DNA from 2 places in the Micromonospora sp. I033 genome. Region 1 is predicted to be linked to the other one. Evidence: predicted binding sites of a transcription regulator. Region 1 holds the regulator's gene; the other holds the start of a gene.
The links. Region 1 encodes HrcA, which represses chaperone genes, less so after heat shock. Its sites were predicted from a motif close to GGTTNGCACNCTCNNNNNGAGNGTGCNAACC; they were not measured.
Positions count from the first base shown of each region.

Region 2: the regulator HrcA is predicted to act here: its motif matches at 1,799-1,829, upstream of groES (co-chaperone GroES).

Region 1 covers NZ_JBSSLX010000008.1:8,259-22,678, reverse strand. The annotation lists gene lepA (translation elongation factor 4) at 1-897, shown strand, start outside; gene ACW0Q9_RS02710 (GlsB/YeaQ/YmgE family stress response membrane protein) at 1,156-1,443, shown strand; gene ACW0Q9_RS02705 (GlsB/YeaQ/YmgE family stress response membrane protein) at 1,725-2,009, shown strand; gene ACW0Q9_RS02700 (sugar ABC transporter substrate-binding protein) at 2,233-3,525, shown strand; gene ACW0Q9_RS02695 (carbohydrate ABC transporter permease) at 3,522-4,508, shown strand; gene ACW0Q9_RS02690 (carbohydrate ABC transporter permease) at 4,505-5,335, shown strand; gene ACW0Q9_RS02685 (MOSC domain-containing protein) at 5,395-6,039, shown strand; gene ACW0Q9_RS02680 (hypothetical protein) at 6,075-6,935, opposite strand; gene ACW0Q9_RS02675 (enoyl-CoA hydratase-related protein) at 7,037-7,822, opposite strand; gene hemW (radical SAM family heme chaperone HemW) at 7,842-9,065, shown strand; gene ACW0Q9_RS02665 (DUF4870 domain-containing protein) at 9,107-9,748, opposite strand; gene hrcA (heat-inducible transcriptional repressor HrcA) at 9,980-11,002, shown strand; gene dnaJ (molecular chaperone DnaJ) at 11,077-12,219, shown strand; gene ACW0Q9_RS02650 (16S rRNA (uracil(1498)-N(3))-methyltransferase) at 12,221-12,955, shown strand; gene ACW0Q9_RS02645 (SDR family NAD(P)-dependent oxidoreductase) at 13,003-13,764, opposite strand; gene ACW0Q9_RS02640 (histidine triad nucleotide-binding protein) at 13,812-14,162, shown strand; gene ACW0Q9_RS02635 (serine hydrolase domain-containing protein) at 14,184-14,420, shown strand, end outside.
Region 2 covers NZ_JBSSLX010000009.1:31,982-46,401, reverse strand. The annotation lists gene groL (chaperonin GroEL) at 1-1,279, opposite strand, end outside; gene groES (co-chaperone GroES) at 1,350-1,664, opposite strand; gene ACW0Q9_RS03135 (helix-turn-helix domain-containing protein) at 1,996-2,796, shown strand; gene ACW0Q9_RS03130 (DUF397 domain-containing protein) at 2,787-2,978, shown strand; gene ACW0Q9_RS03125 (THUMP-like domain-containing protein) at 3,145-4,332, shown strand; gene ybaK (Cys-tRNA(Pro) deacylase) at 4,447-4,926, shown strand; gene ACW0Q9_RS03115 (sugar ABC transporter substrate-binding protein) at 5,134-6,234, shown strand; gene ACW0Q9_RS03110 (ATP-binding cassette domain-containing protein) at 6,346-7,155, shown strand; gene ACW0Q9_RS03105 (sugar ABC transporter permease) at 7,152-8,411, shown strand; gene ACW0Q9_RS03100 (ROK family protein) at 8,437-9,618, shown strand; gene ACW0Q9_RS03095 (DUF4142 domain-containing protein) at 9,743-10,480, shown strand; gene ACW0Q9_RS03090 (ABC transporter ATP-binding protein) at 10,531-12,279, opposite strand; gene ACW0Q9_RS03085 (ABC transporter ATP-binding protein) at 12,276-13,982, opposite strand; gene ACW0Q9_RS03080 (hypothetical protein) at 14,055-14,309, opposite strand; gene tsaD (tRNA (adenosine(37)-N6)-threonylcarbamoyltransferase complex transferase subunit TsaD) at 14,327-14,420, opposite strand, start outside.

The DNA of each region.
Region 1 (14,420 bases):
CCCAACCTCCGCGAGGCGCTGGACAAGCTCAAGCTCAACGACGCCGCCCTGACGTACGAGCCGGAGACCTCCGGCGCGCTGGGCTTCGGCTTCCGCTGCGGCTTCCTCGGCCTGCTGCACCTGGAGATCATCCGGGAGCGGCTGGAGCGGGAGTTCAACCTCGACCTCATCTCCACCGCGCCGAACGTGGTCTACCGGGCCGTCCAGGAGGACGGCCTGGAGATCGTGGTCACCAACCCGAGCGAGTACCCGACCGGCAAGATCGCCGAGGTGCACGAGCCGACGGTGCGGGCCACCGTGCTCACCCCGAACGACTACGTCGGCGCGGTGATGGAGCTGTGCCAGGGCCGCCGGGGCAGCCTGCTCGGCATGGACTACCTCTCCGCCGACCGGGTGGAGCTGCGCTACACCCTCCCGCTGGCCGAGATCATCTTCGACTTCTTCGACCAGCTCAAGAGCCGGACCAAGGGCTACGCCTCGCTGGACTACGAGCCGTCCGGCGAGCAGGCGTCCGACCTGGTCAAGGTCGACATCCTGCTGCACGGCGAGCCGGTGGACGCGTTCAGCGCGATCGTGCACAAGGACAAGGCGTACACCTACGGCACGACGATCGCGGCGAAGCTCCGCACGCTGATCCCGCGCCAGCAGTTCGAGGTGCCGATCCAGGCCGCCATCGGCAGCCGGGTGATCGCCCGGGAGACCATCCGCGCCATCCGCAAGGACGTGCTCGCCAAGTGCTACGGCGGTGACATCAGCCGTAAGCGCAAGCTGCTGGAGAAGCAGAAGGAGGGCAAGAAGCGGATGAAGATGGTGGGCCGGGTGGAGGTCCCCCAGGAGGCCTTCATCGCCGCGCTCTCCTCCGACTCCGGCGACGGCAAGCCCCCCGGCAAGAAGTAACGCCCTCGGTTCGACGGCCGGCGCCCCCGCTCGCAGCGTGGGGCGCCGGCCGTTTCGCGTACCCGAAAGATTTGCCGCGCCCGGCGAACCGGCCGGAATCGCTCCCACCTGCGGAATCCCCGGCGGCCGGAACCGACGCGCGGTGGCCCGGCGGGTGGCGCGGGGGCTGAGTCGGTTTGGGTTTTCGGCGGGTCGGGCACTTACCGGTCACGAACGGAAGCACACAGACCGTGTGAAACTTCTTAGAAGGAGAAGATCGTGGACCTCACCGTCTGGGGCATCATCACCGCGCTCGTCGTTGGTCTGATCGTCGGCGCGCTGGGCCGCCTGGCCGTTCCGGGCCGCCAGAACATGCCGATGTGGCTGCACATGCTGATCGGCGTCGGCGCCGCGCTGCTGGGCACCGTCCTGGCCCGCGCCATGGGTATCGCGACCGAGACCTCCGGCATCGACTGGATGGAGCTGCTGGTGCAGGTCGTGCTGGCCGCCATCGCCGTGGCCCTGGTGGCCGGCGTGGGTCGCCGCCGCAGCGTCTCGCGCTACTGACGCACCCCGAAGCGCCTCAGCGGGCGCCCGACCGGCCGGTCGGGCGCCCGCTGGCGTTCGCGTGCGCGCCGAGCCCGAATGGGCATTGAACGCGGTCAGCTCCCGAATGGCCGGCCAACCCCCTGCCCCGCGCCCGAATCTGGGCGCGAAAGCCCAGCTCAGTGCGGTCCGGAGCAATTCGTCACGGGAGTCGGTTTGGATTTTCGGCGGGTCGGGCACTTAGCGGTCACGACAGGAACCACACGACACCGTGTGACTCATTCTGAAGAAGGAGGGCGACCGTGGAGCTCACCGTTTGGGGCATCATCACCGCGCTCATCGTGGGTCTGATCGTCGGCGCGCTGGGCCGCCTGATCGTCCCGGGCCGTCAGAACATGCCGATGTGGCTGCACATGCTGATCGGCGTCGGCGCCGCGCTGCTGGGCACGATCGTCGCCCGGGCGTCGGGCTTCGCCGACACGGCCGGCATCGACTGGCGGGAGCTGCTGCTGCAGGTCCTGTTCGCCGCCATCGGCGTGGCCCTGGTGGCCGGCTTGGGTCGCCGCCGCGGCGTCTCGCGCTACTGACCCCCATCCCCCGAAGCGCTCCAGCGGGCGCCCGACCGACCGGTCGGGCGCCCGCTCTCGTCTCTGCCCTGAGCTGCCCGGACGGCACCCCTGCCGCCCGGGCACACGGCTGCGATACCGTCGCCACGGCCGCCCGCCGCGAGTACCCCCTGTTGTAAAGGAAATTTTCCTACTAAGGTGCGGCGGAGAAGGTTAATGCCAAACGGCCCGAGGGAGATATGGCGTGAACAGGTGGAAGCGGCTGGCCCCGGTCACCGCCATCGTGGCCTCGGCCGCGATGGTGCTGTCCGGGTGCGGTGGCTCCGGCGACGACGACAAGGCCGCGGACAACAGCAAGCTGACGGTCTGGATGATGGGTGAGGGCGGCGACGCCCAGACCAAGTTCCTCGACGGCGTCGAGGCGGAGTTCAAGAAGAAGCACCCCGAGACCGACGTCGTGGTGCAGTACATCCCCTGGCTCGAGGCGCCGAAGAAGTTCCAGGCCGCGCTCGCCGGCGGTGAGGGACCGGACGTCACCGAGCTCGGCAACACCGAGACCCAGGGCTGGGCGGCGCAGGAGGCCCTCGCCGACGTCACGGAGAAGTTCAACGGCTGGTCCGAGGGCAAGGACATCCTTCCCGACCTGGTGAAGAACGCCCAGCTCGACGGCAAGCAGTACGGCGTCCCGTGGTACGCGGGCGTGCGGGCCATCTACTACCGCACCGACTGGTTCGCCGAGGCCGGCGTGAAGACGCCGACGAGCTGGGACGAGCTGGTCGCCGCCGCCAAGGCCGTCCAGGCCAAGAAGCCCGGCACCTACGGCATCGCCCTGCCCGGCAACTCCGAGCTGCCGTTCTACTCCTTCCTCTGGGCCGCCGGTGGGGAGATCGCCACCAAGGACGGCGACAGCTGGAAGTCCGGCTACAACACGCCGGAGGCGCAGAAGGCGGTCAAGTTCTGGACCGACCTGGTGACCGTGCACAAGGTCGCCCCGCCGGCCGCCGCCGGTTGGAACGAGGTCGACGCCCGTACCCAGTTCGCCACCGGCAAGGCCGCCATGGCGTTCGCCGGTAGCTGGCAGGGCGGCGCGATGAAGAAGGACAACCCGGACATCGAGAAGGTGTGGGGCACGTTCCCCATCCCCGGTCCGGACGGCCAGGCCGCTCCGGCCTTCGCCGGCGGCTCCGACATCGCCCTCTGGAAGGACAGCAAGCGGCAGGACCTCGCCTGGGACTACCTGACCGTGCTGCTCAGCAAGCAGAAGGACCAGGAGTTCGCCAGCAGCCTCGGCTTCTTCCCGGTCTACAAGGACCTGGTCGGCGGCGGCAACTACGCCAACGACAAGGTGATGGCGGCGTTCGCCACCGCCATGCAGAAGACCAAGCTGACCCCGCTCACCCCGAAGTGGGTCGAGGTCAGCCGGACCAAGACGGTGACCCAGGCGATGAACAGCTCGGTCATCAAGGGCCAGAAGACGGTCGAGAAGGCCACCGCCGACGCGGCCACCGAGATGGAAAGCATCCTCAACGCCAAGTGACCACGCTGACCGAGGCCACCGGCGAGGCCGCCGCGCGGGAGATCCCCGCGCGGCGGCGCCGCCGCGTGGACCGCCTCCCGTACCTGTTGCTCCTGCCCTGCCTGGCGATCATCGCGGTGCTGCTGCTCTGGCCGCTCGGCCAGGTCGTGATGATGTCCTTCTACAAGCTGGACAGCGTCCGGCAGCTACGGGGGGACCGCGAGTGGCCGTGGGTCGGCCTGGCCAACTACGCGCAGATCCTCGGTGACCCGTTCTTCCGTACGGTGCTGCGCAACACCGTGCTCTTCGCCGTGGCCAACGTGGCCCTCACCATGATCCTCGGCACCCTGGTCGGGCTGCTGCTCAACCGGCTCGGGAAGAAGATGGCCACCTTCGTGGCGAGCTGCGTGATGCTGGCCTGGGCCACCCCGGCGCTGACCGGCACCATCGTCTGGAAGTGGATCTTCGACGACACCAGCGGCCTGGTCACCTGGCTGTTCAACAAACTCCCGGACGGGCTCTCCACGGCGCTGTTCGGGCGCAGCGACTGGACCGGCTACGGCTGGTTCAACGATCCGCTGCTCTTCTTCGCCATCCTGACCCTGGTGGTGGTCTGGCACTCGTTCCCGTTCATCGCGGTCAGCGTGCTGGCCGGCCTGAAGAGCGTGCCGAGCGAGCTCCAGGAGGCCGCCCGGGTGGACGGCGCCGGGCCGTGGCGGGTCTTCTGGTCCGTCACCTTCCCGATGCTGCGGCCGGTCTTCGGCATCCTCGTGGTGCTCTCCACGATCTGGGACTTCAAGGTCTTCACCCAGCAGTTCGTGCTGGCCGGCGGCACCCAGGACCGGTCGACGTTCATGCTGTCGATCTACTCCTACGCCGAGGCGTTCTCGCCGCCGCCCAAGTACGGCCTGGGTTCCGCGATCGCCGTCATCCTCACCCTGATCCTGCTGGTGGTGACCGGCGTGTACGTCCGTATGGTGCTGCGGCAGGAGGACGAGTCGTGAAGAAGATCGCCCTCAACGGCGCCGGCCTGCTGGTCGCGCTCTTCGCGGCCTTCCCGGTCTACTGGATGGTCGCCACCTCGCTGAAGCCCAACCGGGAGATCTTCTCGGCCACGCCGCGCCCGGTGCCGGCGGAGCCGACCCTGGAGCACTACCGGGAGATCCTCACCGGCAACCTGATCCCGGGCGTGACCTTCACGGACTTCTTCCTCAACAGCGCGCTGGTGGCGGTGGCCACCGTGGTGCTGAGCGGGCTGGTCGCGCTGCTCGCCGCGACCGCGGTGGCCAGGTTCCGCTTCAAGCTGCGCACCACCTTCCTGATCCTGCTGCTGGTGGTGCAGATGATCCCGCTGGAGGCGCTGGTCATCCCGCTGTTCCTGATGATCCAGCGGCTCGGGCTCTACAACACCCTGCCCAGCCTGATCCTGACCTACCTCGGCTTCTCGCTGCCGTTCGCGGTCTGGATGCTGCGCGGCTTCGTGGCCGCGGTGCCCAAGGAGCTGGAGGAGGCGGCGGCGATCGACGGCGCCAGCCGGGCCCAGACCTTCCGCAAGGTCCTCTTCCCGCTGGTCGCCCCCGGCCTGGTGGCCACCAGCATCTTCTCCTTCATCACCGCCTGGAACGAGCTGATCTTCGCGTTGACGTTCGTCAACGACCAGCACAAGTACACGCTGCCGGTGGCCATGACGTTCTTCTTCGGGCGGGACGACACGGCCTGGGGCTCGGTGATGGCGGCGTCGACGCTGTTCACCCTGCCGGTGATCGTCTTCTTCCTGCTGGTCCAGCGCCGCATGGTCTCCGGCCTGGTCGCCGGGGCGGTCAAGGGCTGAGCCGTGCGCCGGGCAAACCCGTTTCCGGGCGCCTGGCGGCGGCACCTAGGCTGACCGCCATGACGGGCAGGCTGGCGGCGGTGAACCTCGGCGTGGTGACCGAGGCGGAGTGGGCGGGCGACGAGAGCGGTCGCAGCGGCATCGACAAGCGGCCGGTCGACGGCCGGGTCGCGGTCCGGTTCGCCGGGGTGACCGGTGACTTCATCGGCGAGCGGGCCCACCACGGCGGCCCCGACCAGGCCGTCTACGCGTACGCCGAGGAGGACGCCGGCTGGTGGGCCGGCGAGCTGGGCCGGGCGCTGCGGCCGGGCGCCTTCGGCGAGAACCTCACGACCTGGGCGGTCGACGTCACCGGGGCGGTGATCGGCGAGCGCTGGGCGGTCGGCTCGGCCCTGCTCCAGGTGACCAAGCCGCGCACCCCGTGCGCCACCTTCGCCGGCTTCTGGGGCGTGCCCGACCTGATCAAGCGGTTCACCGTCCGGGGCGCGCCCGGGGCGTACCTGCGGGTGCTGCGCGAGGGGGAGGTGGGCGCCGGCGATCCGGTCGAGGTGGTCGACCGGCCGGCGCACGGGGTGACCATCGGGGAGGTGTTCCGGGCCACCACCCTGGAGCCGGAACTGCTGCCCCGCCTGCTCGACGTGCCGGAGCTGCCCGGGTCGCTGCGGGAGAAGGTCCGCCGCCGCCTCGGCGCCGCCGCCGGCTGACCGTCGGGCGCCGGCCCCGTCCGGGCCGGTCCGGCTCAGGCCGCCGCGAAGACCTCGGCCAGCACCTGGGTCGCCGGATCGCCCTTCACCTCGGCCCAGGTGCCCTGCTCGGCCGTCCACTCCAGGCCGCCGAAGCGGACCCGCTTCACCCCGTGGTCGTCGGCGTGCGAGACCAGCCAGTGGGCGTACCGCCAGCCGTTGCGGGTGTCGGCGGCCGGCAGGGTCAGCCCGGTCAGGTCGGTGGCCGAGGCCAGCTCCGGCAGGCCCCAGTCCAGGGCCAGGCTCTGCATCAGGGCGGTGGCGGCCGCCGGGCCGCGCATCGTCGGCGTCGGACCGACCGTGCAGGCCACCGCCCCGGTCGCGTGCCCGAGCAGGGCGCGGGTGAGCACCTGCGACTCGTCCGCCCACTTCTCGTACGCCTCGGGGTAGGCCGACCGCTGCACCCGCTGGGCGGCCTCGGTGATCCGCAGCTTCTCCCAGCCCTTGACCTTCTTCAGCGCGGCGTAGAACTTCTTCGCCGCGTAGCGCGGGTCGCGGATCTCCTCCGGGGTGCCCCAGCCCTGGCTCGGGCGCTGCTGGAACAGGCCGAGCGAGTCCCGGTCGCCGTGCCCGATGTTGCGCAGGTGCGACTCCTGGTACGCCGTCGCCAGCGCCACCACCACGGCCCGCTCGGGCATCCCGCGCTGCACGCCGATCGCCGCGATGGTGGCCGCGTTGGCCATCTGGTCGGCGCCGAGCACGACCTCGCCGTCGGCCCGGACGGTGCAGGTCCGGCTCGCCAGCGGCAGCCGCAGCTGGTGCCCGAACTGCTTCGCGACGAACCACACGCCGAGCAGGGCCAGGACCGCCACCACCACACCCGATGCCACGATCGCCGCTCGCGTTCGCACCCGCACCCCCTGTCCCGACAGCCCGACCAGCGTACGTCGCTCACTCCAGTGTCCGGGTCGGCCGACCGGATGCCTCACGGTGCGTAGCCGACCCCGCACCTCCGGCCTCAGTCTGCGGCGGGCACCCAGGCCGCGGGCCGCTTCTCCCGGAACGCGAGGACGCCCTCCCGGCCCTCCTCGGAGAGGAAGTACCCGGTGGACAGGGCGGCCAACTCGGCGATCTCGGCCCGCAGGTCGGTCGCGGCCGGGCGGCGCAGCAGCTCCTTGGTCCCGGCGAGGGCGTTCGGCGCGCCCTTGACCAGCGAGTCGCGGTAGCGGTCCACCGCGGCGTCCAGCGCGTCCGCCGGCACGGCGGCGGTGACCAGGCCGATCTCGGCGGCCCGCCGGCCGTCGAAGGTGTCGCCGGTGAGGTACAGCTCGGCGGCCGCCCGGGGGTGCAGCCGGGGCAGCACGGTAGCCGAGATCACCGCCGGGATCACCCCGATCCGGACCTCGGTGAAGGCGAACGTGGCCTCCTCGGCACAGACCGCCAGGTCCGCGGCCGCGATCAGGCCCAGCCCGCCGGCCCGCGCCGGCCCGGCCACCCTGGCCAGCACCGGCTTCGGGCACTCCCGGACCGCGACCAGCACGTCGCCCAGCATCCCGGCCGGCACCGACCCGCTGGCGTACGCGGCGGCGGTCTCCTTCAGGTCCGCCCCGGAGCAGAACACCGGGCCGGTGTGGTCCAGCACGATCGCCCGGACCGCGTCGTCGGCGACCGCGGCGGCCAGGCCGGCCAGCAGCTCGGTCATCAGCGGGGTGGAGAGCGCGTTGCGGTTGTGCGGGCTGTCCAGGGTGAGGGTGGTCACCCCACGGGCCGTGGCGACCCGCACGAGAGCGTCCGGAGAGGTCATGCCGGGCACACTAGTGGCCATGCCCGGCGTCCTTCCAGAAGGCGAACCCGTCCCGCGCGACGGGGCGCTGCCCGCTGCCGCCCGCCGCGCCGTCGGCGCGCGCGGCTTCGGCGTGTACGTGCACGTCCCGTTCTGCGCCAGCCGGTGCGGCTACTGCGACTTCAACACCTACACGGCGGCCGAGCTGGGTGGCGGGGCGAGCCGGGAGACGTACGCCGACACGGTGCTGGCCGAGCTGGCCCTCGCCGGCCGGGTGCTGGGCGACTCCCCGCCGCCCCGGGTGGACACCGTCTTCGTGGGCGGCGGGACGCCCACCCTGCTCCCCGCCGACGACCTGGCCCGGATCCTCGACGGCATCGACCGCACCTGGGGGCTGGCCGCCGACGCCGAGGTGACCACCGAGGCCAACCCGGAGACGGTCACCCCGGAGTCGCTCAAGACCCTGCGGACCGCCGGCTACACCCGGATCTCGCTGGGCATGCAGTCCGCCGCCCCCGGGGTGCTGGCGATCCTCGACCGGCAGCACAGCGCCGGCCGGGCCACCGCCGCCGCCCTGGAGGCGCGGGACGCCGGGTTCGAGCACGTGAACCTGGACCTGATCTACGGCACGCCGGGGGAGACCGCCGAGGACTTCGCCGCCTCGCTGGACCAGGTGGTCGCGGCGGGGGTGGACCACGTCAGCGCGTACGCCCTGATCGTGGAGGACGGCACCCGGCTGGCCGCCCGGATGCGCCGCGGCGAGCTGCCGTACCCCAGCGACGACGTGGCGGCGGACCGCTACCTGGCCGCGGAGGCCGCCCTCGCCGGGGCCGGCTTCTCCTGGTACGAGGTCTCCAACTGGGCCCGTTCCGAGGCGGCCCGGTGCCGGCACAACCTGCTCTACTGGACCGGCGCCGACTGGTGGGGGCTGGGCCCGGGGGCGCACAGCCACGTCGGCGGGGTGCGCTGGTGGAACGTCAAGCACCCGACGGCGTACGCGCAGCGGCTGGCCGCCGGGGAGTCACCCGGCCTGGCCCGGGAGCTGCTCACCGCCGACGAGGCGCACATGGAGGACGTCATGCTGCGGCTGCGGCTCGCCGCCGGGCTGCCCCTGTCCGGGCTCGACGAGGCGGGCCGGGCGGGCGCCGAACGGGCCCGGGCCGACGGCCTGCTGGACGCCGGGGCGTACGCCGCCGGCCGGGCGGTGCTCACCCTGCGCGGCCGGCTGCTCGCCGACGCGGTCGTCCGCGACCTGCTGCCCTGACCGGACCGGCCGGCTCCGGGAAGGGAGCCGGCCGGGACGGGTCACTTGATCAGGCTGGCCGACATCGGGTAGCGGTAGAGCTGCCCCTCGTTGGCCTTCACCCCGGCCAGGACGCCGAAGATGATGCCGACGAGCATCGCGCCGAGAGCGACCACGAAGCCGATCAGGATGCAGACGAGGATCCAGCCGACCAGCGCGATGATCGACCAGATGAGCTGGAAGTTCAGCGCGGCGACCGCGTGCGCGCGGACGGTCGGCGACTGGTTGCCGCGGGCGAGCAGGGCGATCAGCGGGGCCACCCAGCCCAGCACGCCGCCGCCGACGAACATCCCGGCGGCCCCGCCGAAGTGCGCGACCAGGGCCCAGGTCTTGTCGTCGTTGTTGGCGTAGCCGGCGGGCGGCCCGTAGGCGCCGCCACCCGGGTAGCCGGCGCCCGAGGGGGCGTAGCCGCCCGGCGGGGGGTAGCCGCCCGGGGGTGGGTAACCGCCCGACGGCGGCTGGCCGCCGGGAGGCGGCGGATAGCCACCGGGCGGGGGATAGCCGCCCGGCGCCGGTGCCCCGGACAGTGGTGCGGTGGGGGGCTCGTCGGCCGGCGACGAACCGTACGGTGCCGACGGCGGGGTCGGCTCCGGCGACGGGGCGCCGGAGTCCCCCGCTCCGGGAGGGCGAGGAGGTTCAGTCATGGACGTCACGGTAGGTCCCGGGGACAAGGGCGCACCAGAGCGAGATCGCCCGGGATGTCCGGCTGTTCGGCCCTGGTGGGTCGGATGTGCGGCGGGCCGCACCGGAGGTGCGTCGCTGATCATCGCGTCGGCGGGCCCGCCGACGTAGACTGGCACTCGCTACAGTCGAGTGCCAGATGCCCGGCCGACGCCGCGCGCCGGGTGCGACGAAGTGCGTCAGGAGGTGGGGAGATGGGTCTCGACGACCGCAAGCTCGCCGTGCTGCGCGCGATCGTCGAGGACTACGTCGCCACGCAGGAGCCGGTCGGCAGCAAGGCCCTGGTCGAGCGCCACCAGTTGGGCGTCTCCCCGGCGACCGTCCGCAACGACATGGCGGTGCTGGAGGAGGAGGGCTACATCCGGCAGCCGCACACCAGCGCCGGCCGGGTGCCCACCGACCGCGGCTACCGGCTCTTCGTCGACCGGCTCTCCCGGGTCAAGCCGCTCAGCCCGGCCGAGCGCCGGGCCATCGAGCGCTTCCTGGTCGGCGCGGTCGACCTCGACGACGTGGTGCACCGCACCGTCCGGCTGCTGGCCCAGCTCACCCGGCAGGTCGCCGTGGTGCAGTATCCCAGCCTGGCCCGCTCCAAGGTGCGCCACCTGGAGCTGGTGCCGATCTCCACCACCCGGCTGATGGTCGTCATGATCGCCGACACCGGGCGGGTCGAGCAGCGGCTGGTCGAGCTGCCGGGCCCGGTCCCCGCCGACGACGTGACCGACCTGCGCCGGCTGGTCAACGAGAAGCTGGTCGGCAGCCGGCTGTCCGACACCCCGCCGCTCGTGCAGGCCCTGGTCGACGAGTCCACGCCGCAGCTGCGCCCGGCCATGGCCACGCTCTCCAGCGTGCTGCTGGAGACGCTTGTCGAGCGGCACGAGGAGCGCATCGCGCTGGCCGGCACGGCCAACCTCACCCGCGGCGGCCTGCTCGACTTCCAGGGCTCGCTGCGCCCGATCCTCGAGGCGCTCGAGGAGGAGGTCGTGCTGCTCAAGCTGATCGGGGAGGCCGAGCCGAGCACCACCCGCGTGCTCATCGGCGACGAGAACGAGATCGACAACCTGCGCGCCGCCTCGGTGGTCAGCACCGGGTACGGCCCGGGCAGCACCATCGTGGGTGGTCTCGGCGTGCTCGGCCCGACCCGGATGGACTACCCCGGCACCATCGCCACGGTGAGGGCCGTGGCACGCTACGTGGGCGAACTGCTGGCCCAGAACTGACCAGTCAGGGCCGACGGCCGGCTCCGGCCGACGACCGGCGCAACGCGAGACGAAACATGAGGACACCGAACGCAGTGGCCAGGGACTACTACGGCATTCTCGGCGTGAGCCGGGACGCCTCCGACGACGAGATCAAGCGCGCCTACCGCAAGCTGGCGCGGCAGTTCCACCCGGACGTGAATCCGGACCCGGAGGCACAGGAGAAGTTCAAGGACATCAACGCCGCGTACGAGGTCCTCTCGGACGATCGGAAACGGCAGATCGTCGACCTGGGTGGCGACCCGCTCGCCCCGGGCGGCGGGGGCGCGGGCCCGGGTGGTCCGGGCGGCACCGGCCCGTTCGTCGGGTTCCAGGACATCATGGACGCGTTCTTCGGCGGCGCCGCGGGCGGCAGCCGGGGCCCGCGGCCGCGTACCCGGCCGGGTGCCGACGCGATCCTGCGGCTGGAGCTCGACCTGAACGAGACGGCGTTCGGCGTCGAGGCGCCGATCACCGTCGACACCGCGGTGCTCTGCACCACCTGCTCCGGCGCCGGCACCGCGGCCGGCACCCACCTGGCCACCTGCGAGGCGTGCGGCGGCCGGGGCGAGGTGCAGTCGGTGCAGCGGACCTTCCTCGGCCAGGTGGTCTCCGCCCGCCCGTGCACGGTCTGCCAGGGCTACGGCACGACCATCCCGCACCCCTGCCCGACCTGCGCCGGCGACGGCCGGGTGCGCACCCGGCGCTCGCTCACCGTCAAGATCCCGGCGGGTGTCGAGGACGGCATGCGGATCCGGCTGGCCCAGCAGGGCGAGGTGGGTCCGGGCGGTGGCACCGCCGGCGACCTCTACGTGGAGATCCACGAGCGGCCGCACGACGTCTACTCGCGCAAGGGCGACGACCTGCACTGCCGGGTCACCGTGCCGATGACGGCCGCCGCCCTCGGCACCCGGCTGACCATCAAGACCCTCGACAGCGAGGAGACCGTGGACGTCAAGCCGGGCACCCAGCCGGGCAGCACGCTGCGGCTGCGCGCCCGGGGCGTACCGCACCTGCGCGGCACCGGCCGGGGCGACCTCTACGTCCACCTCGACGTGCGGACCCCGACCAAGCTCGACGCCGACCAGGAGCGGATGCTCCGCGACTTCGCCAAGACCCGCGGCGAGGAGGTCGCCGAGCTGACCAAGCAGGGCGGCTTCTTCTCCCGGATGCGCGACGCCTTCAACGGGCACGCCTGAGGTGTCGGCGCCGCTGTTCCTGGTCGAGGCGCTGCCCGCCGGTGACACGCTGACGCTGGACGGCCCCGAGGGGCACCACGCGGCCACCGTGCAGCGGCTGCGCGCCGGCGAGGAACTGCTGCTCGCCGACGGGCGGGGCGGCACGGCGGCCGCGCTGGTCACCGCCGTCGGCAAGGGCACCCTCGACCTCCGGGTCACCTCCCGGGGGTACGTCGACGCGTCCGTGCCCCGGCTGGTCGTGGTGCAGGGCATCGCCAAGGGCGACCGGGGCGAGCTGGCCGTGCAGGCGATGACCGAGGTGGGGGTCGACGAGATCGTCCCCTGGGCGGCGTCCCGCTCGGTGTCCCAGTGGCGCGGTGACCGGGGCGTACGGGCCCGGGACAAGTGGGCGGCCACCGCCCGGGAGGCCGCCAAGCAGGCCCGCCGCCCGTGGCTGCCGGTGGTGGCCGGCTCGCCCGACGAGTCCACCACCACGGTGGCCCGGCGGATCGCCGGCGCGGCCGCCGCGTTCGTCCTGCACGAGGAGGCCGAGGAGCGGCTGGCCACCGCCGAGCTGCCCGACGCCGGCGAGATCGTCCTGGTGGTCGGCCCGGAGGGTGGCATCGCCCCCACCGAACTGACCGCCTTCCAGGAGGCCGGCGCCCACCCGGTCCGGCTGGGTTCGTCGGTCCTCCGCACGTCCACGGCCGGCGTGGCCGCCCTCAGCGTCCTGTCCGCCCGCCTGTCCCGCTGGTAACCGGGCGGGCCGCCCACCCTTGATCAACTCTTGGTGGGTGGGTGGGGTCAGGTGCGGAGGTAGGAGGCGCCGTTGAGGTCGATGATGGTGCCGGAGGCCCACTCGGCCTCGGGGCTCGCCAGCCAGTGCACGGCGGCGGCGATCTCCTCGGGGCGGGCCACCCGGTGGAACGGGGACTGGGCGCGGACGGCGTCCCCCCGGGGGCTCTTCAGGTGCTCGTTGGTCATGTCGGTCTCGACGAACCCGGGGGCCACGCTCGCCACCGCGATGCCGTAGGGGGCCAGGGCCACCGCCAGGGACTGGGCCATCGCGTTCATCCCCGCCTTGCTGGCCCCGTACGCCGGGTTCGCCGGCTCGCCCCGGAACGCGCCCCGGGAGGAGACGTTGATGATCCGGCCACCCCGCTCGCGCATGTGCTGGGCGGCGCACCAGGCGGCGTTCGCCGCGCCGAACAGGTTGGTGTCCAGCACCTCGCGCCAGCGCTGCCGCCACTGCTCGTAGCTGCTCTCGAAGACCGGGTGCGGCGGGTCGGCCGGGCCGAACACCCCGGCGTTGTTGACCAGGACGTCGAGACCGCCCAGGCGCTGCGCCGCCTCGTCCACCACGGCCCGGACCGCGTCCGGGTCGGCCAGGTCGGCGCGGACCACCACATGCCCGTCGCCGGGCAGCTCCGCCCGCAGCGCCTCGGCCAGCTCCGCGGAGTCCCGGTGGTGGATCGCCACCCGGTCCCCGCCCGCCGCGAACGCCTGCGCCACCGCGCGGCCGATGCCGCGCGAGGCCCCCGTCACCAGTACCGCCCGAGAAGTCACGCGGCACATCATGCCTGAGCCGGTACGGGACGACTTACCATGCCCCGATGGGAACCGACTGCCTGTTCTGCCGGATCGTCGCCGGGGAGATCCCGGCCACCATCGTCCGCGAGACCGCCACCACCCTGGCCTTCCGGGACATCGACCCGAAGGCGCCGACCCACGTGCTGGTGATCCCGAAGGAGCACTACGCGGACGTGGCCACCCTGGCCCAGGGCGACCCGGGGCTGGCCGCCGAGGTGCTGGGCACCGCCGCCGTGGTGGCCGAGGAGGAGGGGCTGACGGTGGACGGCTTCCGGCTGATGTTCAACACCGGCCCGTACGGCGGCCAGGAGGTCTTCCACGTGCACGCGCACCTGCTCGGCGGCGCGCCGCTCGGCCCGATGCTCTGCCGCTGAGGCGCTGCCTAGACTGCCCTCATGATCACGGTGCATGACCGGCTCGGCCGGATGGTGCGGCAGGCGCAGGTCGACGGGCGGATCCCGGCGGTCTCGGCGGCCCTCCACCGGGCCGACCGGCCGCTCTGGACCTGCACGGTCGGCGGGACCGGCAACGACACCCCGCTCGGGCCGGAGACGGTCTTCCGGATCGGCTCGGTCACCAAGACCTTCACCGCCGTGCTGGTCATGCAGTGCCGGGACGAGGGGCTGCTCGAC
Region 2 (14,420 bases), on a different contig from region 1:
CGTCGTCGAGCACCGGCAGGATCTGGGCCAGGGCGGCGCCGCCACCCGGGACCGTACCCTCCTCGACCGCGGCCTTGGTCGCGGCGATGGCGTCCTCGATGCGGTGCTTGCGCTCCTTCATCTCGACCTCGGTGGCCGCGCCGACCTTGATCACCGCGATGCCGCCGGATAGCTTCGCCAGCCGCTCGGCCAGCTTCTCCCGGTCCCACTCGGAGTCCGAGGCCTCGATCTCCTTGCGGATCTGGGCGACCCGGTCGGCGACCTCGGCGGACTGGCCGCCACCGTCGACGACCGTGGTGTTCTCCTTGTCGACCACGACGCGGCGGGCGGTGCCCAGCACCTCCAGGCCGACCTGGTCGAGCTTGTAGCCCAGCTCCGGGGCGACCAGCTCGGCGCCGGTCAGGATCGCCATGTCCTGCAGCATCGCCTTGCGGCGGTCGCCGAAGCCGGGGGCCTTCACGGCGCAGACCTTGATGGTCTTGCGGATCGCGTTGACCACCAGCGTGGACAGGGCCTGGCCCTCGACGTCCTCGGCGATGATCAGCAGCGGCTTGTTGTTCTGGAGGACCTTCTCCAGCAGCGGCAGCAGCTCCTCGATCGCCGAGATCTTCTGCGTGGTGATCAGGATGTACGGGTCCTCCAGGACCGCCTCCTGCCCCTCCACGTCGGTGACGAAGTTCGGCGAGATGAAGCCCTTGTCGAACTGGAGACCCTCGGTCACGTCCAGCTCGGTGGTGAGGGCGGAGCCCTCCTCGACGGTGATGACACCGTCGCGGCCGACCCGCTCCATCGCCTCGGCGATCAGCTCGCCGATGGTGGCGTCCTGCGCGGAGATCGTCGCGACGTGCGCGATCGACTCCTTGTCGGCCACCTCGACGGCCCGGCCGAGCAGCGCCTCGGAGACCTTGGCGGCCGCCGCGTCGACGCCCCGCTTGAGGCCGGTCGGGTTGGCCCCGGCGGCCACGTTGCGCAGGCCCTCGCGGACCATGGCCTGGGCCAGCACGGTCGCGGTGGTGGTCCCGTCGCCGGCGACGTCGTTGGTCTTGGTCGCCACCTCCTTGACCAGCTGCGCGCCGAGGTTCTCGTAGGGGTTGGTGAGCTCGATCTCCTTGGCGATGGTCACGCCGTCGTTGGTGATCGTGGGCGCACCAAACTTCTTGTCCAGGACGACGTTGCGCCCGCGCGGGCCGAGAGTGACCTTGACCGCGTCCGCGAGGGCGTTGACACCGTGCTCCAGCAGGTGCCGGGCGTCGTCCGAGAAGCTCAGGATCTTCGCCATCTGTATCCCTTCCAAGCGACGCTGCCCCGGCCCGGCGAGCCGGACCGGGGCAACGACACTGATCGGTTGCTTACTTCTCGATGACCGCGAGGACGTCGCGGGCGGAGAGCACCAGGTACTCCTCGCCGGCGTACTTGACCTCGGTGCCGCCGTACTTCGAGTAGAGGACGGTGTCGCCGACCTTGACGTCGATCGGCACGCGGTTGCCCTTGTCGTCGATCCGGCCCGGGCCGACAGCGAGGACGGTGCCCTCCTGCGGCTTCTCCTTGGCGGTGTCGGGGATCACGATGCCCGAGGCGGTGGTGGTCTCGGCCTCGTTCGCCTGGACCACGATGCGGTCCTCGAGCGGCTTGATCGCAACCTTGGTCGCGGTAGTCACGGGCATACCCTCCTGGGGTACTTGGTGTCGTTGCCGGTCGGCGCGCCGACCGGCGTCAATCTGCCACATGCCACCGGGCGGGGCCGTCGTCGCGGGTGCCGGTCCGCCTGGCGCTCAACCCCCGGACACCAGGGCCCGGGCGTTGGCACCCTCAGGGTGAGAGTGCTAATCGCAGGTTATTCCTCGGCTAGCACTCCGTCAAGGAGAGTGCCAACCCGTCGCCTCCCGTGTCGCCACAGTTCCGCCACGGGTCGCCGCAACATGCCCGGAACGCCTCGACGCACGGTGACCGGCTCCCTACCGTTCGGGGCCGTAGCCGTCGAGGAGGGGGGGCCGGATGACCCAGGTGCCGACGTTGACGTTCCTGCGCGACCAGCTCCGGCGGGCGCGGCAGGCGCGCGGGCTCAGCCAGGAGGAGCTGGGCAAGCTGGTGAACTACTCGTCGTCGCAGGTGAGCGCGGTGGAGACCGGCGACCGTCCGGTCCGGCCGGACTACGTGGCCCGGGTCGACGCGGTGCTGAAGACCGGCGGCCTCTTCGCCACCATGCTGGAGCTGATCCGTTTCCACGCCGCGCCGGACTGGTTCCGCCCGTGGGAGGAGATCGAGCGGGAGGCCACCTCGCTGCGCTGGTACGACCCCACGGTGATCCCCGGCCTGCTCCAGACCGAGGGGTATGCCCGGGCGATGCTCGGCGTGGGCGGCGAGCTGACGGCCGAGGAGATCGAGGCGCGGGTGGTGGCCCGACTGGCCCGGCAGGCGGTGCTGACCGGCAGCGATCGACCCCAGCTCGTCGCGGTGATTGAGGAGCAGGCGCTGCGCCGACAGGTCGGCGACAGGATCGCCATGCACGAGCAGCTCCAGCACCTGCTGGCCGCCGGCGCGGAGCCGAACGTGCAGATCCGGGTCGTACCGGCCGATGCGCTCTGGCACGCCGGCCTCGCCGGCCCGTTCATCCTGGCCCGACTCGCCAGCGGCGCCGAGCTGGCCCACCTCGACAACCAGCTCCGGGCACAGACCGTGGACGGCCCGAACGACATTGCCACCCTTGGTCGGCGCTGGGAGGCTGTGGCAGGAGAGGCGCTGCCACGGGGGCAGTCCGTCCGGCTGATCGAGGAAGTGGCGACATCATGGACCTGACCCGTGCCACCTGGCGCAAGGCCTCGCGCAGCAACCAGAACGGCGGCGCCTGCGTGGAGGTCGCCGACAACCTGCCCGGCGTGGTCGCCGTGCGGGACAGCAAGGACCCGGGCGGCCCCGCGCTCACCTTCGACCCGGCGAGCTGGCGCGCCTTCGTCGCCGCCGCCCCCACCCCTCGCTGACACCACCGCCCCGGGCCGGCCGAGATCTGGGTGATCGACTCCAGGTCGGCGACGTGGCGGTATCCCGACGACCCGCACACCGCCACTCCGGCGAGGTGGAGTCGATCATGGGTCGCCGCAGGGGTCCGGGGGCGGTCGGCCCCGGGGTGGCCGGGAGAATGTCCGGGTGGACCTGGAACAGTTCGCCGCCCTGCGTACCCCCGAGGGGTCGGCCGCGCTCGACGCGGCGGCGCGGGTGGCCGGCGGCGACCCGCTGACGGCGGCGGCGGCGCTCCGCTCCGCCGGGGTGCCGGCCGGCCTCGCGGCGGCGGCGTTGACCCAGGCGGAGCTGCGCCGCCGCGCGGTCGGCAAGTTCGGCCCCGCGGCCCACGGCATGTTCCTCACCCGGGCGGGCCTGGAGCAGGCCACCCGGGGCGTCGTGGCGCGGCGCCGGGCGGAACGCCTGCGCGCCGCGGGCGTCGCCACGCTCGCCGACCTGGGTTGCGGCCTGGGGGCGGACGCGCTCGCCGCGGCCCGGGCCGGCATCCGGGTGTACGGCGTCGAGGCCGACCCGCTGACCGCCGCGATGGCTGCCGCCAACGCCGAGGCGGCCGGGCTGGCCGACCGGTTCACGGTGGAGTGCGGGGACGCCACGGCGTTCGAAGTGACCCGGGTCGACGGGGTCTTCTGCGACCCGGCCCGGCGGAAGGCCGGCACCGGCCGGCGGATCTTCGACCCGAACTCCTACTCGCCGTCGTGGGACTTCGTGACCGGGCTGGCCGAGCGGGTGCCGCACACGGTGGTGAAGGTGGCCCCGGGGCTGGACCACGCGCTGATCCCGGCGGGGGCCGAGGCGGAGTGGGTGAGCGTCGACGGCGACCTCGTCGAGGCGGCGCTCTGGTGCGGCGCGCTGGCCGACGTGCCCCGTCGGGCCACGCTGCTCCGCGGCGACGCCGCACATGTGCTGACCGGCGCGGGCGACGCGGAGGCGCCGGTCGGGGCGACCCGCCGCTTCCTCTACGACCCGGATCCGGCGGTGGTGCGCGCGCACCTGGTCGCCGAGTTGGCCCGCGACCTCGACGCCACGCTGGCCGACCCGAGCATCGCCTACCTGTACGGCGACACGGCCCGACCGACCCCGTTCGCCCGCTGCCTGGAGATCACCGACGTGCTGCCGTTCTCGCTGAAGCGGCTGCGCGCCCTGCTGCGGGAGCGCCGGGTCGGCCGGGTGGAGATCCTCAAACGCGGCTCGGCGCTGGAACCGGAGAAGCTGCGCCGGGACCTGAAGCTGGCGGGCGACGCGGCGGCCAGCCTGGTGCTGACCAGGGTGGCCGGCGCACCGACCGTGCTGCTCTGCCAGCCGGTGCCCGCCTGAACCGACCGGCCGGCGGCCCGCCGGGAGGCCGGCGGCCCGAGCCACCGGCCGCCCGCTTCCCGCCTGACGGTTTTCGGCTCGCCCGGTGGGCGGGGGCCGGTTAGCTTGGCGGTCATGGCGGGACAGGGCACTCCGGCGACGGCACTGCTGACCAAGCGGAAGATCGCGCACAGCACCCACCCGTACGACGTCTCACCGGACGCGCCGAACTACGGCGCCCTGGTCGCGGCGGCCCTCGGGGTGCCCCCGGGCCAGGTGTTCAAGTCGCTGGTCACCGAGGTCGACGGCGGGCTGACCGTGGCGGTCGTACCGGTCACCGGGGAACTGGACCTCAAGGCTCTCGCGGCCGCGGTCGGCGGCAAGCGGGCGGCCATGGCGGACCGGACCGTGGCCGAGCGGACCACCGGGTACGTCCGCGGCGGGATCAGCCCGCTCGGCCAGCGCAAGCGGCTGCCCACGGTCGTCGACGCGTCCGCATTGGAGCATCCGGCGGTCTACGTCTCGGCGGGGCGTCGGGGCCTGCAACTGCGACTCGCCCCGGGTGACCTGGTCGCGTTGACGGGGGCCGTCACCGCCCCGATCGCCAGCGCCTGACCGGCTACATGGGAGCGTTTCCGCAGGCCGTCCGAGGGAGCGCTCTTCGCGGGGTGACGACGGGGTGTCAGTTGCGTTGCTGAATTGTTACTGCCGCCAACAAACTTCTGACCTCGGCTCTCTTGCGCGGCTTCGGCGGGGAGGAATACGTTGCCGGGCACAACAAAACACCGACAACTCCCCCAACCCCCGAAAGGACCCATGCATATGCGCAAGGGCTTCCTCACCTTCGCGGCCGTCGGTCTTCTCGCGACCGGCAGCATGGCCGCCTGCGGTGACAACGGCGGTTCCGACCAGGCCGGCGGCTCGACCGACAAGAAGCCGAAGATCGGCGTGATCCTCCCGGACAGCAAGTCCTCCGCCCGCTGGGAGAGCGCGGACCGCAAGTTCCTGGAGGAGGCCTTCAAGGCCGCCGGTGTCGACTACACCATCCAGAACGCCCAGGGCGACAAGTCCGCCTTCTCCACCATCGCCGACGGCATGCTGACCAGCGGCGTCACCGCTCTGATGATCGTCAACCTGGACTCCGGCACCGGCAAGGCCGTCCTGGCGAAGGCCAAGTCGCAGGGCGTCGCCACCATCGACTACGACCGGCTGACCCTGGGCGGCTCCGCCGAGTACTACGTCAGCTTCGACAACGAGGCGGTCGGCAAGCTCCAGGGCGAGGGCCTGAGCAAGTGCCTGACCGACAAGGGCGCCAAGAGCCCGGTCGTGGCCTACCTGAACGGCTCCCCGACCGACAACAACGCCACCCTGTTCAAGAACGGCTACGACTCGATCCTCAAGCCGAAGTTCGACTCGAAGGAATACGTGAAGGGCCCGGACCAGTCGGTTCCGGACTGGGACAACGCGCAGGCGGGCGTGATCTTCGAGCAGATGCTCACCCAGACCAAGGGCAAGATCGACGGCGTGCTGGCTGCCAACGACGGTCTCGGCAACGCGGCCATCTCGGTGCTGAAGAAGAACAAGCTCAACGGCAAGGTGCCGGTGACCGGCCAGGACGCCACCGTCCAGGGCCTGCAGAACATCCTCGCCGGTGACCAGTGCATGACGGTCTACAAGGCCATCAAGGAGGAGGCGAAGGCCGCCTCGGACCTGGCGATCGCACTGGCCAAGGGCGAGCGCAAGGAGACCGGCCAGACGGTCAAGGACCCGGAGGGCGGCCGGGACGTGGCCGCCGTCCTGCTCACCCCGAAGGCCATCTACAAGGACAACGTCAAGGACGTCGTGGCCGACGGCTTCGTCACCAAGGAAGAACTCTGCACCGGGGCGTACGCGAAGCTCTGCACCGACGCCGGCATCAGCTGACCCGCCCCACCTCAACCCGCCGGCGACGCCGCCCGGCACGGTGACCACCGTGCCGGGCGGCACGTCACGGACGGGTCCGAGATCTTCCCTCCGTTACAAAAGGAGACCCCCGTGTCCGCGACCCCCCTGCTGGAGCTACGCGGGATCGACAAGAGCTTCGGTCCCGTCCAGGTTCTGCGCGATGTCGCCTTCTCGGCCCATCCCGGTGAGGTGACCGCGCTGGTCGGCGACAACGGCGCCGGCAAGTCGACCCTGGTGAAGTGCATCAGCGGCATCTACCCCACCGACGCCGGCGAATTCCTCTTCGACGGGCGACCGGTGACCATCCACAACCCGCGGGACGCCGCCGGGCTCGGCATCGAGGTGGTCTACCAGGACCTCGCGCTCTGCGACAACCTCGACATCGTGCAGAACATGTTCCTGGGCCGGGAGAAGCGCAGCGGGGTGGTGCTGGACGAGCCGACCATGGAGCAGTTGGCCGCCGAGACCCTGGCCGGGCTGAGTGTCCGCACCGTCAAGTCGCTGCGCCAGCACGTGTCCAGCCTCTCCGGCGGGCAGCGGCAGACCGTGGCCATCGCCAAGGCCGTGCTCTGGAACAGCAAGCTGGTCATCCTGGACGAGCCGACCGCCGCGCTCGGCGTCGCGCAGACCGCCCAGGTGCTGGAGCTGGTCCGCCGGCTGGCCGACAAGGGCCTGGCCGTGGTGCTCATCTCGCACAACATGAACGACGTCTTCGCCGTCTCCGACCGGATCGCCGCGCTCTACCTCGGCCAGATGGTCGCCCAGGTGAAGACCACCGAGATCACTCACTCGCAGGTGGTCGAGCTGATCACCGCCGGCCGCTCCGGCAACCTCGGCCTCGGCGCCGGGTCGGGCAACGGCAGCGAGCACGCCGACGCCACCCCGGGAGCCCTTCGATGACCACCACCGCTGTGAAGAAGGACGGACCGGCGGCCGTCACGCCCACACCCGCCGTCGCCGACCACGTCCGCAACTACCTCGCCCGGGTACGCGGCGGCGACCTCGGCTCCCTGCCCGCCGTCATCGGTCTCGTCGTGCTCTGCGTCGTCTTCGCGATCGTGCGCCCGGTCTTCCTCTCCGCGGGGAACTTCGCGAACCTCTTCACCCAGGGCGCCGCCGTCACGGTGATCGCGATGGGCCTGATCTTCGTGCTGCTGCTCGGTGAGATCGACCTCTCTGCCGGTTTCGCCAGCGGTGTGTGCGCGGCCATCCTGGCCAACGTCGTCAGCGTGCTCGGCTACCCCTGGTACGTGGCCGTGTCGGCCGCCCTCGCCACTGGCGTGATCATCGGTCTGACGCTCGGCTTCCTGGTGGCCAAGGTGGGCATCCCGTCCTTCGTGGTCACCCTCGCCGGCTTCCTCGGCTTCCAGGGTGTGGTGCTGCTGCTGATGAAGGAGGGCACCAACATCTCGATCGGTGACGACGTGATCGTCGGCATCGAGAACGGCCTGATCCCGCCGGCCGTCGGCTGGCTGCTGGCCGCCGTCGCGATCCTCGGGTACGCCGCCGCGCAGCTGCTGCGGCACCGGAACCGGGCCGCGCGCGGCCTGGTCACCGACCCGATCGCCGTGGTGGGCGCCCGGATCGTCGGGGTCGCCGTCCTGATCGGCTCGGCCGTCTACGTGCTCAACCAGGAGCGCAGCATCAACACGCTGATCTCGTCGAACAAGGGCATGCCGGTGGTCGTGCCCATCATCGCGGTCCTGCTCATCTTCTGGACGTTCGTGCTCGACCGCACCGCGTACGGCCGGCACCTCTATGCGGTCGGTGGGAACGCGGAAGCCGCGCGGCGGGCCGGTATCAACGTGGACCGGATCAAGATCTCCGCCTTCGTGATCTGCTCGGGGATGGCGGCGATCGGCGGCATCATCGCGGCCAGCAAGGACCGGTCCGTCGACCCCAACACGGGCGGCAGCAATGTCCTGCTCTACGCGGTCGGCGCGGCCGTCATCGGAGGCACCAGCCTCTTCGGCGGAAAGGGCCGGATGATCAACGCGGTGCTCGGCGGCGCCGTGGTGGCTGTCATCATCAACGGCATGGGACTGCTGGACCTCAGCGCCGGCCTGAAGTACATCTTCACCGGCCTGGTGCTCATGCTCGCCGCGGGTGTCGACGCCCTGTCGCGGCGCCGCTCGGCCGCCACGGGCACCCGCTGAACCCGGTACGGGCATGACGGTGGCGATGCGCGCGGGACCCAGCCAGGACGAGATCCGTCGGCAGAACCTGGGCGCGTTGCTCCGCTACGTGCACGTGCGCGGAGCCACCACCCGCGCGGAGCTGACCACCGCGCTCGGCCTCAACCGCAGCACCATCGGCGCGCTGACCGCCGACCTGGCCGGCGCCGGTCTGGTCAGCGAGGGGACGCCGAAGGAGACCGGCCGGGCCGGACGACCCTCGCTGGTCGTCCGGCCCGAGTCGGCCCGGGTCTACGCGTACGCGTACAGCGTCGAGGTGGACCGGCTGCGGGCCGCGCGGGTCGGGCTCGGCGGTGAGGTGCTCGACCGCCGGGAACTGGAACGGCCGCGCAACCTCGTCGCCGAGGAGGCCGCCCCGCTGCTGGCCGGCGCGGTCAAGCAGATGCACCGGGCGGTGCCGCCCGACTCGATCTGCGTGGGCGCCGGGGTCGCGGTCTGCGGCATGGTCCGCCGGGAGGACGGGCTGGTCCGGCTCAGCCCGACCACCGGCTGGGTGGACGAGCCGATCGGCGCGGCGCTCGCCGCGGAGCTGGGCGTCGACGTGCCCATCACGGTGGGCAACGTGGCCGACGTGGCCGCCTTCGCCGAGCACGCCCGGGGCGCCGCGGCCGGCTGCGACAACGTCATCTACCTCTACGGGGACGTCGGCGTCGGCGCCGGCATCATCGCCGGCGGGCGGCGGCTCACCGGACACGGCGGCTACAGCGGCGAGGTCGGCCACATGGTGGTGGTCCGCGACGGCGTGCGCTGCGACTGCGGGCGGCGCGGCTGCTGGGAGACCGAGATCGGCGAGCACGGACTGCTCCGGGCCGCCGGCCGCTCCGACGCCCGGGGCCGCGAGGCCCTGCTGGCCGTCTTCGACGCCGCCGACCGGGGCGACGCGCGGGCCCAGACCGCCGTCCGGCAGGCCGGCGACTGGCTCGGCTTCGGCGTGGCCAACCTGGTCAACATCTTCAACCCGGAGATGGTCATCTTCGGCGGCACCATGCGCGACCTCTACCTGGCCGCCGCCGCCCAGGTGCGCAGCCGGCTCAACTCCAACGGGCTGCCCGCCTGCCTGGAACACGTGCGGCTGCGCACCCCGAAGCTCGGTGAGGACGCGGCCCTGATCGGCGCCGCCGAGCTGGCCTTCGAACGCCTCCTCGCCGACCCGCTCGACGTCGGCTGACCGGCCGCGCGTCCCGGTGAACTGAATCGGGCCGTGATCCGTACCAGTGGGCGGACGGACGGCCGCGGGGGCGGCCGTCCGCGCCATCCCGCGTACCGGTCCGGACCGAGGAGGCACCGCAACCATGGCACCGCTGGAATCCGCACGCCGCCGGCTGGCGCACCGGGTGACCCTGCTGCTCGTCGCGCTCGCCGCGGGGATCGGCGTCCTTCCCGGCACGGCACAGGCCGCGCCCAACCCCGGTGTGCAGCTCAACGCCGCCGACATGACGCTGCTCAACGGGGTACGACTGGCCGGGCTCTGGGAGATGCCGGCCGGGCAGATGGCCGCCGAGAAGGGCCAGTCGAAGCGGGTACGGGAGATCGGCGCGGAGATCGCGCGACAGCACGGCGTCCTGGACCAGCTCGTGGTCGAGGCCGCGAACAAGCTGGGCGCCACCCTGCCGACCACCCCGACCACCCAGCAGCAGGGCTGGCTGACCGAGATGCAGAACGCCACCGGCGCCCAGTTCGACCAGATCTTCGTGACCCGGCTCCGGGTCGCGCACGGCAACATCTTCCCGGTGATCGGCGCGGTCCGGGCCAGCACCCGGGACCCGATCGTGCGCAAGCTCGCCGACCAGACGAACACCTTCGTCACCAATCACATGCTGATGCTGGAGAGCACCGGGCTGGTCCGCTGGCAGCAGCTCCCGCCTCCCGCGATGCCCCCGGCACAGAGCGATTCGCTGATCGCCGCCGCCGGGGCCAACGTCGGCAGCAACGGTGGGGTCCGGGTCAGCACCACGGTCGTGTGGGCCGTCTTCCTACTCGCCCTGGGCACCGGCGGGTACGCGACGTGGCGGCTGCTGCGCCGCACCTGACCGCGCGGCACGCTCAAGGCCCCACCGGTGTGCCCGGTGGGGCCTTTCGCTCAGCCGTGCCAGGACCGCCAGAGGGCGGCGTACGAGCCATCGGCCGCCACCAGCTCGTCGTGCGACCCCAGCTCGGTGATCCGGCCGTCCTCGACCACCGCCACCCGGTCCGCGTCGTGCGCGGAGAAGAGCCGGTGCGCGATGGCGATGACCGTCCGGCCCTGGAGCACGGCGGCCAGCGAGCGTTCCAGCGCCCGGGCCGCCCGGGGGTCGATCAGCGAGGTGGCCTCGTCCAGCACCAGGGTGTGCGGGTCGGCGAGCACCAGCCGGGCCAGCGCGAGCTGCTGCGCCTGGGCCGGCGAGAGCGGATGCCCGCCCGCCCCGACGCGGGTGTCCAGCCCGTCCGGCAGCGCCTCCGCCCAGTCCCGCGCGTCGACCGCGGCGAGCGCCGCGCGTACCTCGGCGGGGCCGGCGTCCGGGCGGACCATCGCCACGTTGTCGGCCAGCGTGCCGATGAACACGTGGTGCTCCTGGCTGACCAGCGCGACGTGGGTGCGCAGCTCGGCCAGGGGAAGCAGGGTGAGCGGCCGGCCGTCCACGGTCACCGTGCCGGCGCGCGGCGCGTGCACCCCGGCCAGCAGCCGGCCCAGGGTGGACTTCCCGGCGCCGGACGGGCCGACCATGGCCAGCTTCTCCCCCGGCCGGGGCACCAGGGTCACCCCGTGCAGCACGTCGTGCCCGGCGCGGTACGCGTACCGGACGTCGTGGGCGGCGAGCCGCCCGTCGTCGGTCACCGGCCGCCGGTCGGGAGGCGCGGCGGAGGTGTCGGCCGGCTCGGCGGTCACGCCGAGCAGCCGGGCCAGCGAGGCGCCGCCGACCTGGAACTCGTCCAGCCAGGAGAGCAGCCGGTCGACCGGGTCCACCAGCTGCTGGGCGTAGAGGGTGGCCGCGGTGACCTGCCCGAGGCTCGCCCAGCCCTCCAGGTAGAACCAGCCGCCGAGCAGCAGCGTGCCGGCCACCGGCAGCAGGTAACCGATCTCGGCGACCGGGAAGAAGACCGTCCGCAGCTTCAGCGTGTAGGACTCGGCCGCGTACGAGCGGCTGATGTCGGCGTCGCTGCGGGCCCGGCGGCGGGCCGCCTGGCGCAGCGCCTCGGTGGTCCGCGCCCCCTCGACCGTCTCGCTGATCCCGTCGGTGATGTCGGAGTACGCGGCGTTCTCCCGCAGGTACCCCTCCGGCGCCCGGCGCAGGTACCAGCGGGTGCCAGCGACCAGCACCGGCACCGCGACCAGGCAGGGCAGCACCAGCAGCGGGCCGGTCAGCACCAGCGCGCCGAGGATCAGCAGCACGGTGACCGCCGAGATCAGCGTCTCCGGTGCGGCGAACCGGACCGTCCGGGACAGCGCGGCGACGTCCCGGGAGGTGCGGGTGAGCAGGTCACCGGTGCCGGCCCGCTCCACGGTGGACAGCGGCAGGGCGAGCACCCGGTCGACGAACTCCTCGCGCAGCTCGGCGAGGACCCGCTCACCGAGCCGGGCCGAGGCCAGGTGGGCGAAGCGGACCAGCACCGACTGGGCGACCACGAAGCCGGCGATGGCCAGCGCGACCCGGTCCACGGTGACCGCGCCGACCCCGCGCGAGATCCCCTCGACCAGGTCGCCGAGGAGCCGGGGCGCGACCAGGCCGGCCGCCGCGGCGAGCGCGTGCAGGCCGAGCGCGGCGGCCAGGCCGCGCGGGTGCCGGCGGGCCAGCTCCCGCGCGTACCGGCGGACCTGTTGCGCGTCGGCGACGGGCAGGGCGTTGCTCACCGGTCCTCCTCCCGGCTCACCGTGGCCCGGTACCGGGGCTCGGCGGCGAGCAGCTCGTCGTGGCGACCCTCGGCGACCACCTTGCCGTCCTCCACGAAGACCACGTGCTCGGCGCGGCCGAGCACCAGCGGGCTGGTGGTGCAGACCAGCGTGGTCCGGCCGCGCCGCGCGGCGGCCAGCCGGTCGGCGATCCGGGCCTCGGTGTGCGCGTCGACCGCGCTGGTCGGCTCGACCAGGACCAGCGTCTCCGGGTCGGCGACCAGCGCCCGGGCCAGCCGCAGCCGTTGCCGCTGCCCGCCGGAGAACTCCCGGCCGCGCTCGGCGACCGGGCTGTCCAGGCCGTCGGGCAGCGCCTCGACGATGTCCGTGGCGCTCGCCGCGGCCAGCGCCGCCTCGACCGCGCGGGGTTCCCTCCGGTCGTGCGGATCCAGCTCGGCGCGGAGCGCGCCGCTGAACAGCTGCGCGTCGTTGTCGGCCACCAGGATCCGCTCGCGCACCGTCGCCAGCGCCACGTCCCGCAGCGGTACGCCGTGCAGCGTCACGTCCCCGTCGGCGTACCGGCCCAGCCGGTCGGCGATCTCGGCGGCGTCCTCCGGTGCGGTGGCGGCCAGCGCGGTGAGCCGGCCCGGCCGAAGCACCAGCCCGGAGCGGACGTCCACCAGCTCGCCCGGCCCTTCGGGCACCGGCACCGGGCGGGCCGGGTCGGTGAACTCCGGGGCGAGGCGCAGCAGCCGCACCACCCGGCGGGCCGCGACGTGCCCCCGGGTCAGCTTGTCGGCCGCCTCGGTGAGGTTGCGCAGCGGGCTGACCAGGAACGCCGTGTAGCCGTAGAAGGAGACGAGCTGGCCGGCGCTGATCTCGCCGCGCAGCGCGAACCGGGCCCCGAGCCAGGTCACCAGCACCACGAAAACGCCGGGCAGGAGGATCTGCGCGGCCTGGATCAGCGACTCCACCCGGGCCACCCGCAGGCCGTCCGCCCGCAGCGCCTGGGACTGCTCCCGGTAGCGGGCGCCCAGCACCGGCTCCCCGCCCACCCCGCGCAGCACCCGCAGCCCGGAGACGATGTCGGCGGCGCGGGCGGTCAGCTCGCCGGTCGACTCCCGGTACGCCACCTGCTGCCGGTGCAGCGGCCGGATCAGCAGCGCCACCAGCGCCATCAGCAGCGGCACCCCGAGCACCACCACCAGGCCGAGCGGCAGGGAGGCGGTGAGCAGGATCACCGACACGGTGCCGATCGCGACCACCGCGCCGGTGCCCCGGGCGGTGATGTCGACCGCGCTGCCGATGTGCTCGATGTCGGACGTACCGATGCTCACCACCTCGCCCGCGGCGACCCGGCGGGGCAGCGCGGCCCCGAGCCGGTTGGTGGCGTCCACGGTGACCTGCACGGTCCGGTACGCGGCACCGAGCCAGTTGTGCACGGCGCAGCGGTGCCGCAGGATGCCGGCGGTCGCCTGGACGACGCCCAGCCCGAGCAGGACGAGACCCCAGCGGAGCAGGGCGTCCGGGTCGCGCTGGGCGAGGCCGGCGTCGACCGCCCGGCCGACGGCGGCCGGCATCAGCGCCTGGGCCACCATCCAGATGACGCCGAGGGTGATGGCGGCGCCGAAGAACACGGGATGCCGACCGGCGAGCCAGACCAGGTAACGGGTGGCGGACCGGGCGTCGGGGGTGCCGGGATCGCCGGCGGGTGAGAAGCGCATGACCACCCGACGCTAGGTGCCGGGCCGGGGCGGACGCCAACGGGTTTCCCGCCGGTCAGGCGGCCCGCCGGGTCAGCGATCGACCTGCGTGAAGTCCCAGCTGTGCGGTGGCCGGGCGACCAGCCGCATGGGCGGCTCGGGCAGCTCCCGCGGGTTGCTCCGCCACTTCGAGATGACCACCACGCGGTTGTCGGTGGAGGAGAACACCTCGCTGGACAGGTGCAGCGGCTCGTGCTCGAACTCGGGCAGCGCGGTCTCGCAGACCCAGGTGATCAGGTCGGCGAAGCCGTACGGCTCGGCCTTCGCCTCCCACATCCGGACGATCACGTCGGTCCCCTCCCGCCTCAGACGCTGATCACGGTCAGCGGCATGGCGGAGTCGGCCGGCAGGTCCAGCCGGCTCGGGGCGACCCCCGCGGCGACCAGGTGCGAGCCGAGC